One region of the Micromonospora sp. NPDC049257 genome, then DNA from elsewhere that is predicted to be linked to it. Evidence: riboswitches for the same ligand, from Rfam matches in the RefSeq annotation. Region 1 holds a riboswitch; the other holds the start of a gene.
What was found. Region 1 has a riboswitch for thiamine pyrophosphate ahead of AB0K25_RS26900 (ECF transporter S component). Riboswitches for the same ligand answer to the same signal wherever they lie in the genome.
Positions count from the first base shown of each region.

Region 2: linked by a shared signal. The riboswitch ahead of thiE (thiamine phosphate synthase) and the one ahead of AB0K25_RS26900 (ECF transporter S component) in region 1 are both predicted to bind thiamine pyrophosphate.

Region 1 covers NZ_JBFAQU010000026.1:73,254-81,127, forward strand. The annotation lists gene AB0K25_RS26865 (isoprenyl transferase) at 1-17, shown strand, start outside; gene AB0K25_RS26870 (hypothetical protein) at 89-277, shown strand; gene gndA (NADP-dependent phosphogluconate dehydrogenase) at 451-1,896, opposite strand; gene AB0K25_RS26880 (hypothetical protein) at 1,994-2,209, shown strand; gene AB0K25_RS26885 (hypothetical protein) at 2,391-2,642, shown strand; gene AB0K25_RS26890 (energy-coupling factor transporter transmembrane component T) at 2,802-3,602, opposite strand; gene AB0K25_RS26895 (ABC transporter ATP-binding protein) at 3,599-5,026, opposite strand; gene AB0K25_RS26900 (ECF transporter S component) at 5,060-5,656, opposite strand; TPP riboswitch at 5,732-5,837, opposite strand; gene AB0K25_RS26905 (alpha/beta fold hydrolase) at 5,949-6,779, shown strand; gene AB0K25_RS26910 (DUF6328 family protein) at 6,913-7,416, shown strand; gene AB0K25_RS26915 (hypothetical protein) at 7,510-7,677, opposite strand.
Region 2 covers NZ_JBFAQU010000003.1:285,101-292,974, forward strand. The annotation lists gene thiC (phosphomethylpyrimidine synthase ThiC) at 1-1,193, opposite strand, end outside; gene thiD (bifunctional hydroxymethylpyrimidine kinase/phosphomethylpyrimidine kinase) at 1,211-1,999, opposite strand; gene AB0K25_RS07495 (thiamine phosphate synthase) at 1,996-2,643, opposite strand; gene AB0K25_RS07500 (thiazole synthase) at 2,640-3,410, opposite strand; gene thiS (sulfur carrier protein ThiS) at 3,416-3,616, opposite strand; gene thiO (glycine oxidase ThiO) at 3,626-4,696, opposite strand; gene thiE (thiamine phosphate synthase) at 4,690-5,316, opposite strand; TPP riboswitch at 5,311-5,419, opposite strand; gene AB0K25_RS07520 (ThuA domain-containing protein) at 5,758-7,874, shown strand, end outside.

The sequences.
Region 1 (7,874 bases):
TGGCCCCGCCGCGCTGACCGGCCCACGATTGGTGATCTCACCTGCGGGGTACCACCACCCCGACAGCCAATCGCGGAGGTGGGCACACATGATTCAGAAGCGGATCGCGCAGTGGGCAATCATGGCGGTCGCCGTGCCGCTGGCCGCAGCCGGTGCCCGCCAGCTGAGCCACACCCTGGAGTCCCGACGGGGGCCCAGCGGAGTGAGCCGGATGCTCTCCAAGGGCGCCGACGTGCTGCGCCCCCGTAAGGCCGCCCGGCGTCGCCGGTTCTGGTGACCACCCGGCACCGGCTTCCCCGGTGACCAGCGGGTCACCACCGACCTCACGGCGAACGCCCCGCCACCCGGTTGTTCACCGGGATGGCGGGGCGTTCGCGTGGCACTGGTGCGGGTCCGGTGGTCGCGGTGCCCCACCAGGGACACCGCGGCACGCCGGGAAGGTGTGGTGGGTCAGCCGGCCACTTCGGAGCGGTCGGCGGTCGCCCACAGGGTGTGGAACGCGCCCTCCCGGTCGACCCGGTGGTAGGTGTGCGCCCCGAAGTTGTCCCGCAGGCCCTGGATCAGGGCCGCCGGCAGCCGCTCCGCGCGCAGCGCGTCGAAGTAGGCAAGCGACGAGGAGAAGGCCGGGGTGGGCACGCCGGCCCGGGCCGAGTCCGCCACCACCCGACGCCAGCTCGGCACGCCGTCGCTCACCGCGTCGGCGAAGTACGGCGCGACCAGCAGCGTCGGCAGCTCCGGCTGCGAGTCGTACGCCTCGCGGATGCGGTCCAGGAAGCGGGCCCGGATGATGCAGCCGCCCCGCCAGATGGTGGCGGTGCCACCCAGGTCGATGTCCCAGTGGTACTCGCGGCTGCCGGCCCGGATCTGGTCGAAGCCCTGCGCGTACGCGACGATCTTGCTGGCCAGCAGCGCCCGGCGGACGTCCTCGACGAACGCGTCCCGGTCCTCGACCTGCCACTTCTCGCCCGCGTCGCCGAAGGTACGGCGGGCGGCCTCCCGCTGACCGGCGTGCCCGGACAGCGACCGGGCGAACGTCGCCTCGGCGATGCCGGTGATCGGGATGCCCAGGTCGAGGGCGATCTGCACCGTCCAACGGCCGGTGCCCTTCTGCTCGGCCTGGTCGAGCACCACGTCGACGAACGCCTTGCCGGTGGCGGCGTCGGTGTGCGCCAGCACGTCGGCGGTGATCTCGATGAGGAACGACTCCAGCTCGCCGGTGTTCCACTCCCGGAAGATCTCCGCGATCTCCGCCGGGGTCGCCCCCAGCCCGGCCCGCAGCAGGTCGTACGCCTCGGCGATGAGCTGCATGTCGGCGTACTCGATGCCGTTGTGGACCATCTTGACGAAGTGGCCGGCGCCGTCGGGGCCGACGTGCTGGCAGCAGGGGACGCCGTCCACCTGCGCGGCGATCTTCTCGAACATCGGCCCGAGCTTCTGGTAGGACTCCGCCGAGCCGCCCGGCATGATGCTCGGCCCGAGCAACGCGCCCTCCTCGCCACCGGAGACACCGGTGCCGACGAAGTGCAGCCCGTGCTCGCGCAGCGTCTCCTCCCGGCGGCGGGTGTCGGCGAAGTGGGCGTTGCCGGCGTCGACGACGATGTCGCCCTCCTCCAGCAGCGGCACCAGCTCGTCGATGACCGCGTCGGTGGGGGCGCCCGCCTTGACCATGACGATCACCGCGCGGGGCCGCTCCAGCGAGCCGACGAAGTCCGCCAGGGACTCCGACGGCACGAAGGTGCCCTCGTCACCGTGCTCGGCGACCAGGCTGCGGGTGCGCTCCGGGGAGCGGTTGTGCACCGCCACGGTGAACCCGTTCCGGGCCAGGTTGCGGGCCAGGTTGCGACCCATCACCGCCAGCCCGGTCACGCCGATCTGCGCCGTCGCCTGTTGCGTCATCCGTACCCGCCCTCTCACGTCACCTGTGTGCTGCGACCGTATCGCGCGCCCGCGACGGCCGGCAGCCGCCGTCCACCCAGTGTCACAGGGTGGTCGCGTGCGTGCGGCAGCGACCGTCCCGCCGCCGGGCCGGGCCGGTCGTCGGGACTTCCGCCGTCGGGCGGCGGGGTCGTCGGGCCGGATGGTCGTCGGGCGGCGGGGTCGTCGGGACTTCCGCCGTCGGGCCGGGATGGTCGTCGGGCCGGGATGCTCGTCGGGAAAAGCGGGTGCGCCGGGCGTGGGGGTCGGCTACCGTGACGACATGCGCATCTGACGCCCTTTCTGAGAGCCGACCCGCCGCCGTGGCCGCGGGTCCGCGTGCTCGGGCGTCCGCGTCTCCCGTCCCCTGCTGACCGGGGATGACTCGTGGCCGGTCGTCCGGAGCCGATCCCGTCCGTCGACCGCCCGCCGCTGAGGCGACGGTGTGGTCCTCCGCACGTCCCAGGAGGCAGCGAATGCCCGCCAAGCGCAGTCCCAAGAAGTCCCGACCTGTCGTACCGTCGCCGGTGGAGGTGGATCCGGCGGCGCTCGCGGCACTCACCGTGACGCCCGCGCACCCGGTCCCGGTCGCCGTGACGCCGCCCCACCCGGACGATCTCGTCCGGTCGAACCCACCCCGGCCGCCGTCGCGGTCGGGCCGGCCGGTCCGGGCCGGCTCCACCGCCGCCCAGGGCCAGGGCCGTCGGTACGCCTTCCGGCGCAGCTGAGCCGCCCGGGCGCAGACGTCCCACACCAGATAGCTGAAACAGCGGTATCCGGACCTCCGGATACCGCTGTTTCAGCACAGTGGTGCCGGTGCGCCCCGGTGTGCCTGGTGGCCGGCGTGCCCGACGGGGTGGTGGGGCGACGGCCCGGTGGGGCGCGGGTCAGCCGATCAGGGGCCGGAAGGTGCCGAGGGCGACGCTGACCGCGAGCGCGCCGCCGGCCAGGGTGGCGGCACCGGCGACCAGCAGCCAGTCGGCGGGACGGAACACCTGCCGGCGGGCCACCGTGCGCGGGGTGCCGGCGTCGAACCCCCGGGCGTCCATCGCCACCGCCAGTCGGGTGCCGCGCCGGATCGCGCCCACCAGCAGGGCGAACGCCGTGGCGACGAAGAGCCGCAGCCGGGCCAGCGGGTTGCGGCCGGCGTCCACGCCCCGGGCGCGGCGGGCCATGGTGAGCATCTGCCACTCCTGGCCGAGCAGCGGCACCAGCCGGAACGCGGCCAGCGCGCCGATGGCGAACCGGGCCGGGGCCTTCGCGTTCTGCACCAGCGCGTCGGCCAGGTCGGTCGGGTCGGTGGTGGCGAAGACGATCACTCCGGGCAGGGCGACCGCGAGCATCCGCAGCACCAGCCCGAGCGCGGTGACCAGCACCCCGGAGGTGACCAGCAGCGGCCCCGCCGCCCACAGCACCGGGCCGGACCGGTCGGCGGCGAACAGCAGCAGGGTGACCAGGATGCCGACGGCACCGGCCAGCAACGGCCACGCCCGTCGGGCCAGCACCCGGTAGCGGATGCCGAACAGCGGCAGCAGCGCCAGCTCGACGGCGATGGCGACCGCCGGTGCGACCGGGTCGAGGCTGGCCACCAGCACGAACGAGAAGATCAGCCCGGCTGCCAGTTTCGCCACCGGGTTACGCCGGGCCAGCGGCGCACCGGGCGTCGCGACGGGTTCCAGGCCGATCACGGCTGATCCCGGGCGGGGTGCAGGGTGACCGTCCGGTCGGCGAGCGCGGCGACGAAGTCCCGGTCGTGGGTGACGGTGACCACGCCGTGCCCGGCGTCACGCAGGTCGGCGAAGAGGTCGACCAGCTCACCCCAGGTGCGGTGGTCCTGGCCGAAGGTGGGTTCGTCGCAGATCAGCAGCCGGGGCGCGGTGGCCAGGGCGGTCGCCACGCTGAGCCGCCGGGCCTCCCCACCGGAGAGGGTGTACGGGTTGGCCCCGGCGAGCCGGGTCAGCCGCAACCGGTCCAGCAACCCGTCCACGGTGGCCCGGACGGCGACCTCCGGGCGGCCGGTCCGACGCGGCCCGAGGGCCAGTTCGTCGCGGACGGTGCGGGTGACGAACTGGTGCTCCGGGTCCTGGAAGACCGAACCGATCCGACCGGCCAGCGCGGGGGCCCGCCACCGGTGCGGGGGCGTACGGGCGTCCCTGTCGGCCAGGGCGGCGGTGCCGGTCAGTCGACCGACGCCGGGGCGGAGCAGCCCACCGAGCAGCAGCGCCAGGGTGGACTTGCCGGCCCCGTTGGGACCGAGGACGGCGAGCGCCTCGCCGGCGCGTACCGTCAGGTCGGTGGGGGCCAGCCGGGGTGGCAGGCCGAGCCGGTCGACGGTGAGCAACCCCGCACCGGGCGGCCCGGTGGCCGGCCGGGACCCGGTGGGGTGGCCGGGCACCCAGACACCCTCGGCAGCGAGCGCGGCACCGTGCGCGGCGAAGACCGTCGCCGGTGGCCCGTCGGCCCGGACCCCGCCACCGGGAGTCAGCACCACGACCCGGTCGACCAGGGGCAGGGCGTCGGCGACCCGGTGTTCGACCAGGACCAGGGTGGTGTCCGGGTCCAGCGCGCCGGCCACCGCGCCGCGCACCAGCTCCGCCCCGGCCGGGTCGAGGTTGGCCGTCGGCTCGTCGAGCAGCAGCAGCCCCGGCCGCAGCGCCAGCACCCCGGCCAGGGCGAGCCGCTGCTGCTCGCCGCCGGACAGCGCCGCGGTGGGCCGGTCCCGGGGGTAGGGGAAACCGACCCGGCGCAGCGCCTCGTCCACCCGGGGCCAGATCTCGTCGCCGGGCACCCCCCGGTTCTCCAGGCCGAACGCGACGTCGTCACCGCAGCGGGCCATCACCAGCTGGGACTGCGGGTCCTGGAAGACGGTGCCGACCCGTTCGCGGGCCTTGGCCGGGTCGAGGCCGTCGATCTCGACGGTGCCCTCCTGCTCGCCGGAGTCCGCCGGCAGCAGCCCGGCCAGCGCGGCCAGCAGGGTGCTCTTGCCGGCCCCGGACGGCCCCAGCAGCAGCACCCGCTCCCCGTGGTCGATGCGCAGGTCCACCCCGCGTACCGCCCAGGCCCGCCGACCGGCGTGCCGCCAGCCGAAGCCGACCAGCCTCACACTCGCCACGTCGCCGGCACCTCCATGATCGTCAGGAGAGGATCAGACCAGGGTGCGGTCACGGCCGGCGGGGAACCGGTCCAGCACTCCGGTCTCGGCCAGCGCGCGGGTCAGGTACCAACCGCCGACCCCGGCGACGACGGCTGCGCTGAGCACGGTCAACGCCGCGTACGGCAGGCGGTAGCTGGTCAGGGCGTACTCGGCGTTCCAGACGAAGAAGTCGAACAGGGCGGCGCTCAGCCCGGTCAACGCCCCGGCCAGCACCGCCACCGGCAGCCGGAACGACCGGTAGCGGAACGCGGCGAAGGCCAGCTCCGCGCCGAGGCCCTGGATCAGCCCCTGCACGATGGTGATCCCGCCCCACTCCGCGCCGAGCAGTGCGGAGACGGTGGCGGCGACGGCCTCGCAGAACAGGGCCGCCCCCGGCTTACGGATCACCAGGCCGCCGAGGACCGCCGGGACCAGCCACACGCCGTACATCACCGCCTGGCTGGCGGGTGCGGCGGCGAATGCCGGGTCGGCGGCCTTCCAGACCAGGCCCCAGGCCCAGAAGATGACGCCGAAGGCCACGGCGATCACGGCGGCGACCACGATGTCGATCGTGCGCCACCGGTTGCTGTTGGTGGTGGTGTGCGGCATGTCGGTGCTCCCAGTCCAGCGATCGAACCAGGAGAAGACGCACGCCGCGCCCGGCGGCTGCCGGACGGCGGCGCGGCTGGAGGTCGACCGAACTCCCTGCGCTGGCATTACCCAGATCAGGTTCGAGGGTCTGCGGGCGGTGCCCGCACTCTCAGCGCTGTGCGCTCCCCTGTCGGATGTGAAGTTGTCTCGGCAGACGCTAGCACCGACCTGCGGCAACGGCCCAGCAGGTCATGGTTCCCGGCATTCGACGTCCCGGGCGCACACCGGGGCGCTGGGTAGGCTGCCGGTCATGCGGGTGGCGGCGCGGGGACTGACGTTCGACGTACGGGCCGGTGGGCCCGAGGGCGGCGAGGTCGTGCTGCTGCTGCACGGCTTCCCCCAGCACGGCGGGGAGTGGGACGCGGTGGTGCCCGCCCTGCACGCCGCCGGGCTGCGTACGTACGCCCCCGACCAGCGGGGTTACTCGCCCGGGGCCCGTCCCACGGAGGTGGCCGGCTACCGGCTGCCGGAACTGGTCGCCGACGCGGTGGCGGTGCTGGACGCGCTGGGCGTCGACACCGCGCACGTGGTGGGGCACGACTGGGGGGCGATCGTCGCCTGGGCGCTGGCCGCGTGGCACCCGGAGCGGGTGCGTACCCTCACCGCGGTCTCGGTGCCCCATCCGGCGGCCTTCGGGTACGCGCTGTCCACCGACCGTCGGCAGCGGGCGCGTTCGGCGTACATGACGTTGTTCCGCCGGGCGGGCCTGGCGGAGCGGGTGCTGCTGGCCGGGCGGGCGGTGGTCCTGCGTCGGCTGCTGGCCGGCGTCGGTGACTCCGCCCGGGTGGCCCGCTACGCCCAGCCGATGCGCGGGCCGGGCGCGCTGACCGGGGCGCTGAACTGGTACCGGGCGATGTCGGGGCGGGACCTGAAGGCGGTCGGTCCGGTGCCGGTGCCGACCAGCTACGTGTGGAGCGACCGGGACGTGGCAGTAGGGCGTACCGCCGCGCAGGCCTGTGCCCGGCACGTCACGGGGGACTACCGGTTCATGGTGCTGGCCGGGGTGACGCACTGGATTCCCGACGAGGCGCCGGGGCCCCTGGCCGAGGCGATCCTGGCCCGGGTGTGCCCGGCGGCCTGAGCCGCCCTGCCGAGGGTGGACCGGGCCGATCGGGGATCGTGAATCGGTTTCGGGCGATTGCGGATCGGGCACTGGCGTTGCTGCCGACGGGAGGTGCTCCCGTCGGTCGTACCGTCTCATCCGGAGGTAGCGCGTGTCGAAGGAATCCGAGAAGCAGCGCTGGCAGCGCAACTTCGCCGATCTGCTCCAGGAGTTGCGGGTCGCCCAGACCGGCGTGCAGATCCTCTTCGCCTTCCTGCTGACCCTGCCGTTCAGCAACGGTTTCACCCGGACGAGCGAGTTCCAGCGGGACGTCTACATTCTCGCGCTGCTGTCGGCCGCCGCGGCCACCGCGATGATCATCTCGCCGGTCGCCTTCCACCGGGCGCTGTTCCGCCAGGGTCGTAAGCCGGAGCTGGTCCGGTTCGCCCACCGGATGGCCACCGGCGGCCTGGCCTTCATGCTGGTCGCCATGGTGAGTGCGGTCCTGCTGATCGCCGACTTCGTGCTCGACACCGGCATCGCCGTGGTGCTCACCGTGGTCACCGGCCTGTGGTTCCTGACGTTCTGGGTCATCCTGCCGTTCGTCCGGCGCAGCTGGGGTGAGGACGACATCGACGACGACGATGACGACCCGGTGGTGACCAACGGTGACTGATCCCGCCCTCGGGCGGTGAGGGACGCAGTGGGCCGGGCCCACCCGGGCCGACGGCGGTCGGGGTGGGCCCCGCTTCGCGTGTCGGCCGGATCGTCAGCGGGCGATGGCCCAGGCCAGCACGGCGGCCAGGATGAGCCCGTTGAGCAGCGCCAGCACCAGGTACGCCTGCGGCGGGATCTTGCGTCCGCGCCGGACGAAGCTGACCAGTACGGCGGCGTACGCCAGCAGCAGCACGGCGATGACGATCAGGAAGTAGAGCACCGCACCACCCTAGACGAGGGGGTTGCGGTGCCTGGCGACCGAGCGCGACCGCCTGCGGCCCGGTGTGGCGTCATCTGGCGTGCCGGTTCGACCGGGCGGAGGTGGGAGAGCAGATTAATATCGAGTAACATCGATTTTCGCCTCCTCTCGTCCCGGGGTCCGGCCATCGTCGCGGGGCTCGGGCGGCCGTCCAGATG
Region 2 (7,874 bases), on a different contig from region 1:
ATGGCGGTGCCGAACATGCCGATCATCGCGGCCCCGATGGCCGAGGTGATGTGGTCGTACGCGGGGGCGATGTCGGTGGTCAGCGGGCCGAGGGTGTAGAACGGGGCCTGGTGGCACCACTCCTGCTGGAGGTCCACGTTCTCCTTGATCTTGTGCATCGGCACGTGGCCGGGGCCCTCGATCATCACCTGCACGTCGTACTCCCAGGCGATCCGGGTCAACTCGCCGAGGGTGCGTAGCTCGGCGAACTGGGCCTCGTCGTTGGCGTCGGCGATCGAGCCGGGTCGCAGCCCGTCGCCGAGGGAGAACGTCACGTCGTAGCGGGCGAGGATCGCGCACAGCTCCCGGAAGTTGGTGTAGAGGAAGTTCTCCTCGTGGTGCGCCAGACACCAGGCCGCCATGATCGAACCGCCCCGGGAGACGATCCCGGTGACCCGGTCGACGGCCAGCGGCACGTACGGCAGCAGCACCCCCGCGTGCACCGTCATGTAGTCGACGCCCTGCTCGGCCTGCTCGATGACGGTCTCCCGGAACACCTCCCAGCTCAGCTTGACCGGGTCGCCACCGACCTTCTCCAGCGCCTGGTAGATCGGCACGGTGCCGATCGGCACCGGCGAGTTGCGGACGATCGCCTCCCGGGTCTCGTGGATGCGCTTGCCGGTCGACAGGTCCATCACGGTGTCCGCGCCCCACCGGGTGGCCCAGGTCAGCTTCTCCACCTCCTCGGCGACCGACGAGGTCACCGCCGAGGTGCCGATGTTGGCGTTGACCTTCACCAGGAACGCCTTGCCGATGATCGCCGGCTCGCACTCGGGGTGGTTGACGTTGAGTGGCAGCACCGCCCGGCCGGCGGCGATCTCGTCGCGCACCAGCTCCGGCGGCAGCCCCTCCCGGATCGCCACGAACTCCATCTCCGGGGTGACCACCCCGGCGCGGGCGTACCAGAGCTGGGTGGGGCGTTTGGCGTCGACGCCGGCCAGCGGGGTGCCCGCGCCCCGGACCGGCGCGACGTCGCCCCGCTCGGCGATCCACGGTCCGCGCAGCGGCGGCAGCCCCACCTCCGGGTCCGAGCCGGGGCCGGAGGTGTCGTAGAGGCGCAGCGGCGGGTTGTCCCCGGCCAGCTCCACCTCGGCGAACGGCACCCGGACGTCCGGCCGGGACCCCTCGACGTAGACCTTGCGACGTGCCTGCATGACAGCCTCCCTGTTGGTCATCGGGACCAGCCGAAGTGGTCCAGCGGGCCGCGTCCCGCGCCCAGTTCCCAACCCCGCGCGCCGGTCAGCGCACGGGTGACGTACTCCTTGGCGGTGGCGACCGCGACCGGCACCGGGTCGCCGGCGGCCAGCCGGACGGCGATCGCCGCCGAGAACGAGCAGCCGGTGCCGTGGCTGTGCCGGGTGTCCACCCGGGGGGCGCGCAGCAGGGTGGTCGTTGCGCCGTCGGCCAGCACGTCGACCGACTCGCCGGCCGCGTCGACGTCACCGCCGGTGACCACCACGTACTCGGGGCCGCCGGCCGCCAGGGCCTGCGCCGCGGCGACCATCTCCTCGACCGTGGTCACCGGGCGTCCGGTGAGGGCGGCGGCCTCCGCGCAGTTCGGCGTCGCCACCCGGGCGTACGGCAGCAGCCGCTCGACGGCCGCGACCACCCCGAGCCGGTGTCCGCTGGTGGCGACGAGCACCGGGTCGACGACGAGGTGCGGCAGCCGGCCCGCCTTCGCCGCCTCGGCCACCGCGTCGGCGACCGCCGGGGTGCCGAGCATCCCGGTCTTCACCGCCCGGACCGCGAAGTCGCCGAGCACGCTGTCGAGCTGCTCGGTGACGGTGCGTGGGGGTAGCGGCAGCACGGCGTCCACGCCCCGGGTGTTCTGCGCGGTGACGGCGGTCAGCACGCTGGTGCCGTACGCGCCGAGGGCGGCGAAGACCTTCAGGTCGGCCTGGATGCCGGCGCCGCCGCCGGAGTCGGAGCCGGCGATGGTGAGCACGGTCGTGGGTGTCATGTCGTCTCCTCGGGCCACGCGTCGGTGCTCGGGGTGCGGGGGAAGGCGCTGGTGAGGGTCGTCGCGGCCCCGGTCGGGTCGGCGGCCCGCATGATCGCGCCGAGCACCGCCACCCCGACCGCGCCCGCGTCGACGCAGGCCGTCACCTGCTCCGGTGTCTCGACGCCGCCCAGGGCGAGCACGGGCACCGGGCTGCGCCGGATCAGGTCGCGCAGCCCGTCCGGGCGCAACGGTGGGCCGTAGCCGGGTTTGCTGCGGGTGGCCCAGACCGGTGAGAGCGTCACGTAGTCCTCGGTGGTCAGTCGGGCCAGCTCCGCCGTGTCGTGGCAGGACCGGCCGACCAGTCCGACGGCCGGCGGCGGGTACGGCCCGGCGGCGGGCAGGTGGACGGCGTCCCCGTCCAGCGGGTCGGGGCCGGCCACGATCAGGGTGCCGCCGGCCTGCGCCAGGACGGCCCGCAGGTCGACGGCGATCGCCGCCCGTTCGGCGCGGGGCAGGTCCCTCTCCCGCAGCACCACCCACCGCACCCCACCGCCTACCGCCCCCGCGACCACGTCGACGAGGTCGCCGCGCGCCACCAGCCGGTCGGTCAGCAGCACCACCCCGTCCGGCCGGAGGAGGGGTGGGGCGGCCGGGCGGGTCACAGGTCGGGTCTTCCGTCGTCGGGGGTGGAGGCGAGGGCGTGGAAGCGGCGGGGTATCCGCCCGGCGTTGTACGCGAGCCGCCCGGCCCGTACGCCGTGCCGCATGGCGGTGGCCATCGCCGTCGGGTCGGCGGCCCGGGTGACGGCGCTGGCCAGCAGCACCCCGTCGCAGCCCAGTTCCATGGCGAGGGCCGCGTCGGAGGCGGTGCCGATCCCGGCGTCGAGGATCACCGGCACGTCGACGCTCTGCCGGATGAGCCGGATGTGGTGCGGGTTGGTGATGCCCAGTCCGGAACCGATCGGCGCACCGGCCGGCATCACCGCCGCGCAGCCGACGTCGGCCAGCCGGCGGGCCAGCACCGGGTCGTCGGAGGTGTACGGCAGCACGACGAAGCCGTCGGCGACGAGTTCCTCGGCGGCCCGCAGCAGCTCCACCCCGTCCGGGAGCAGGGTGCGTTCGTCGCCGATCACCTCCAGCTTGACCCAGTCGGTGTCGAACGCCTCCCGGGCCAGCCGGGCCACCTTGACCGCCTCGGCGGCGGTGTAGCAGCCGGCGGTGTTGGGCAGCAGCCGCACCGCGCACCGGTCGAGCAGGTCGAGCAGTCCCCCGGCGGTGCCGGGGGCGGTGTCGACGCGGCGCAGGGCGAGGGTGACCAGTTCGGTGCCGGAGGCCCGGATCGCCTGTTCCAGCACGTGCAGGTTGGCCGCGCCGCCGGTGCCGAGGATGAGCCGGGAGGTGAAGGTCTGTCCGGCGATGGTGAGGGGCATCCGGGTCACCCGCCCTGGGCGGCGCTGAGCACCTCGACCCGGTCGCCGTCGCGCAGCTCGGTGGCGGGCCAGCCGCCCCGGGGGACCACCTCGCCGTTGACCGCGACGGCGATTCCGCGCCGCTGCCCGGTGACCGTGGCGACCAGGTCCGCGACGGTCGTGCCGCCGGCCAGCTCGCGTCCGACGCCGTTGACGATCAGTCGCACGTGTCCTCCTCAGTGGAACCGGTCGGCGGTGAAGGGGGTGAGCAGCGGGTCCGGCTGACCGGTGACGATCAGGTCGGTGATCAGGTCGGCGGTGACCGGGGTGAGCACGATGCCGTGCCGGTGGTGGCCGGTGGCGGCGAGCACGCCGGGGCGGCCGGGCAGCGGGCCGAGGATCGGCGCGTTGTCCGGGGTGCCGGGGCGCAGCCCGGCGGTGGCCTCGGTCAGCGCGTACTCGGCGAGTTCGGGGACGAGGTCGACGGCGGCCCGGAGCAGCCGCAGCACCGCCCCGGTGGTCACCTCGGTGTCGGCGCGTTCCTCGACGGTCGCCCCGAGGACCACCTCGCCGTCGTCGCGGGGGACGAGGTAGACCGACTCGCCGTCGGCGTACCCCCGGATGACGTGCCGGAAGCCGGGCGGGCGGTGGTCGGGCGCGCGCAGCCGCAGCACCTGGCCCTTGACCGGGCGGACCGGCAGCCCGGTCAGCGCGGCGGCGCCGCAGCCGGCGGCGACCACGACGACGGGCGCGTCCACCTCGGCCAGTCGGGTCACTAGGCCGGGCAGCAGGGTCGCGCCGGCCCGCTCGGCGGCGACCCGGAGCGCGTCGACCAGCCGGCGCGGGTCGACCTGGTGGTCGCCGGGGGCGACCGCTCCGCCGCGCAGCCGGGGGGTCAGCGCCGGTTCGCGCTCCCGCAGCTGCGACGGGCGCAGCGCGCTGATCGGCAGCCCCAACCCCTGCTGGTACGACCAGAGCCGGCGGGCTTCGGCCAGGTCGTCCCCGGTGAGCCCGACGACGAGGGTGCCGTCGGTGCGGTAGCCGAACTCCCTGCCGGTGGCGGCGGTCAGTTCGGCGGCGAAACCCGGCCAGCGGGCGGCGGACGCGGTGAGCAGCCCGGTCAGTTCCCGTTCCCCGAAGTACGCCTCGGCGACCGGGGCGAGCATCCCGGCGGCGACCCGGGACGCGCCGGAGCCGGGGGCCGGGTCGTGCACGGTCACCCGCAGGCCCCGGGTGGCGCAGCGCCAGGCGATCGCCAATCCGACCGGCCCCGCGCCCACGATGGCGACGTCGGGCCGGGTCAGCACGTCAGTGCCGCGATCAGTTCGGCGGTGGCCCGGCCCGGGTCGGCGGCGGTGGACAGCGCCCCGACCACCGCCACGCCGTACGCCCCGGCGGCCCGCAGCGCCGGCACGGTGGCGGCGGTGACCCCGCCGATGGCGATCACCGGCACGGCGACGGCGGCGACGACGGCGTGGATGCCGGCGGGGCCGATCGGGTCGGGCAGGCCGGTCTTGGTGGCGGTGGGATGGCACGGGCCGACGCCCAGGTAGCTGGCCCCGGCGGCGACGGCCCGGGCGGCGGCGTCCGGTTCCCGGGCGGTCGCGCCGAGCACGGCGGCGGGGCCGAGGACCCGGCGGGCCGCCGCGACGGGCAGGTCGTCCGCGCCGACGTGGCCGCCGTGGGCGTCCACCGCGAGGGCGACGTGCAGCCGGTCGTTGACCAGGCAGGTCGCCTCGTACGGCACGCAGAGCGCGCGTACCCGTCGGGCCAGGTCGTACGCCTGCCGGTCGGTGGTGTCGTCGGTCACCCGGACCTGGACGACGAGGTCGGCGCGGGCCACCGGGAGGGCGGCCCGTACGACGGCGAGCGGGTCGCACCCGGGGCGGGTGTCGGTGATCAGATGCAGTCGGCCGAGGGACGGCACGGCAACTCTCCTCCCTGCGCCGGCATTACCCGGATCAGGTTCGACGGTCGGGGGCTCTCAGCCCCCCTCTCAGCCCGGTGTACCGGGCTCCCGTGGGTCACGTGCCTGTGACCGTACGACAGATCCGCTGATCCGCCAAGGGGTGTTAGATTGATCCAGGACTATCAATGCGTACGGTTGTGGGCTTGTATCCACATAAGCCGGAAAAGCGAGTCGCCGATACCGAATCGTTACATGCTCATGCCTTGCCGGAAACCAATCCAGCGGCGCTAATTTGTTCAACCGATCGACATTATTCCGGTGCGGAGCCTCGGCGTGGCCCGCACCTGATCGCCACTGGTGCGGACCTCGGCGGGCCCACACCGATCCGACCGGGGACGGTCTGCGGCGAGTCGTCCCCATGCCCCCACCACTGTCCAGCACGGACAAAAGGAGCATGGAGTGTCTCCATCCCGCCATCGCCGCGCCCGTCGCGGCCCACTGGGTGCCGGTCTACTGGCCCTCTCCCTACTCGCCAGCGGCCTGATCGGCGGCACCGCCGCCCAGGCCGCTCCCGTCGCGGCGGCCCAGCCACAGGCCGCACCGGCACCGGCGGCAGCCGCCGCCGAACCCTTCTCGGTCCTGGTCTTCTCCAAGACCGCCGGATTCCGGCACGACGCCATCCCGGCCGGCATCGCCGCGATCCAGAAGCTCGGCACCGACAACGGGTTCACCGTCGACACCACCGAGGACGGAGCCGCCTTCAACGACACCAACCTGGCGAAATACCAGGCGGTGATCTGGCTCTCCACCACCGGTGACGTCCTCGACGCCACCCAGCAGGCCGCGTTCGAGCGCTACATCAAGGCCGGCGGCGGCTACGCCGGCGTGCACGCCGCCTCCGACACCGAGTACGACTGGGCCTGGTACGGCAACCTGGTCGGCGCGTACTTCTCCGGCCACCCCGCCAACCAGCAGGCCACCGTCAAGGTCGAGGACCACGCGCACCCGTCGACCGCCGACCTGCCGGACCGCTGGTCCCGGTTCGACGAGTGGTACAACTTCCGCACCAACCCGCGCTCCAAGGTGCACGTGCTGGCCAGCCTGGACGAGAAGTCCTACAGCCCGGGTGCCGGCGCGATGGGCGCCGACCACCCCACCGCCTGGTGCCAGGACTACGACGGCGGTCGGTCGTGGTACACCGGCGGCGGCCACACCCAGGCGTCGTACACCGAGCCGGAGTTCCTCAGCCACCTGCTCGGCGGCATCCGCACCGCGGCCGGCGTCGAGAACGCCGACTGCGGCGCCTCCAAGACCGCGAACTTCGAGAAGGTCACCCTCGACAGCAACACCAACAACCCGATGGAGCTGGACATCGCTCCGGACGGCCGGGTGTTCTACGCCGAGCGCGACGGCCGGGTGCAGATCGTGAAGCCGGACACCGGCAACACGGTCACCGCGACCCGGCTGGACGTCTTCACCGGCAACGAGGACGGCCTGCTCGGGCTGCGCCTCGACCCGGACTTCGCCACCAACAAGTGGATCTACCTGTACTACGCACCGGCCGGTGGCGCCCCGCGCAACTACCTGTCCCGGTTCACCGTCAACGGTGACACCATCGACAAGGCCACCGAGAAGGTCATCCTCCAGGTCGACACGCAGCGCAACACCTGCTGCCACGCCGGCGGCAGCATGACCTTCGACTCGCAGGGCAACCTCTACCTGGCCACCGGCGACAACACCAACCCGTTCGAGTCGAGCGCCTTCACCCCGATCGACGAGCGGGCCGGCCGGCAGGACTACGACGCGCAGCGCAGCGCCGGCAACACCAACGACCTGCGCGGCAAGGTGATCCGGGTGCACCCGGAGGACGACGGCACCTACACGATCCCGACGGGCAACCTGTTCGCCCCGGGCACCGCGAAGACCCGTCCCGAGATCTTCGGCATGGGCTTCCGTAACCCGTTCCGGATCGGCGTCGACCAGAAGACCGACACCCTCTACGTCGCCGACTACGGGCCGGACGCCTCGACGGCCAACCCGAACCGGGGCCCCGAGGGCCTGGTGGAGTGGAACATCGTCGCCACGGCCGGCAACTACGGCTGGCCGTACTGCACCGGCAACAACAAGGCGTACAACGACTACACCTTCCCGTCCGGGCCGAGCGGGGCGAAGTTCGACTGCGCCGCGCCGGTCAACGACTCGCCCAACAACACCGGCCTGACCAACCTGCCGCCGGCCATCGCGGCGACGGTGGACTACGGCTACGCCGGCGACCCGCGCTTCCCCGAGATCGGTGGCGGCGGTGCCCCGATGGGCGGCCCGGTCTACCGCTACGACGCCGACAGCACGTCGGGCCGCAAGTGGCCGGCGTACTACGACGGCAAGGCGCTGCTCGGCGAGTGGAACCAGTCGAAGATGTACACGATGCAGGTCAGCGCGGACGGCAAGACGCTGGTCGACATCAACCAGCTGCTCACCGGCATGCCGATGATCCGTCCGATGGACTTCGAGTTCGGTCCGGACGGCGCGCTCTACATGATCGAGTGGGGCACCGGTTTCGGCGGCAACAACGACGA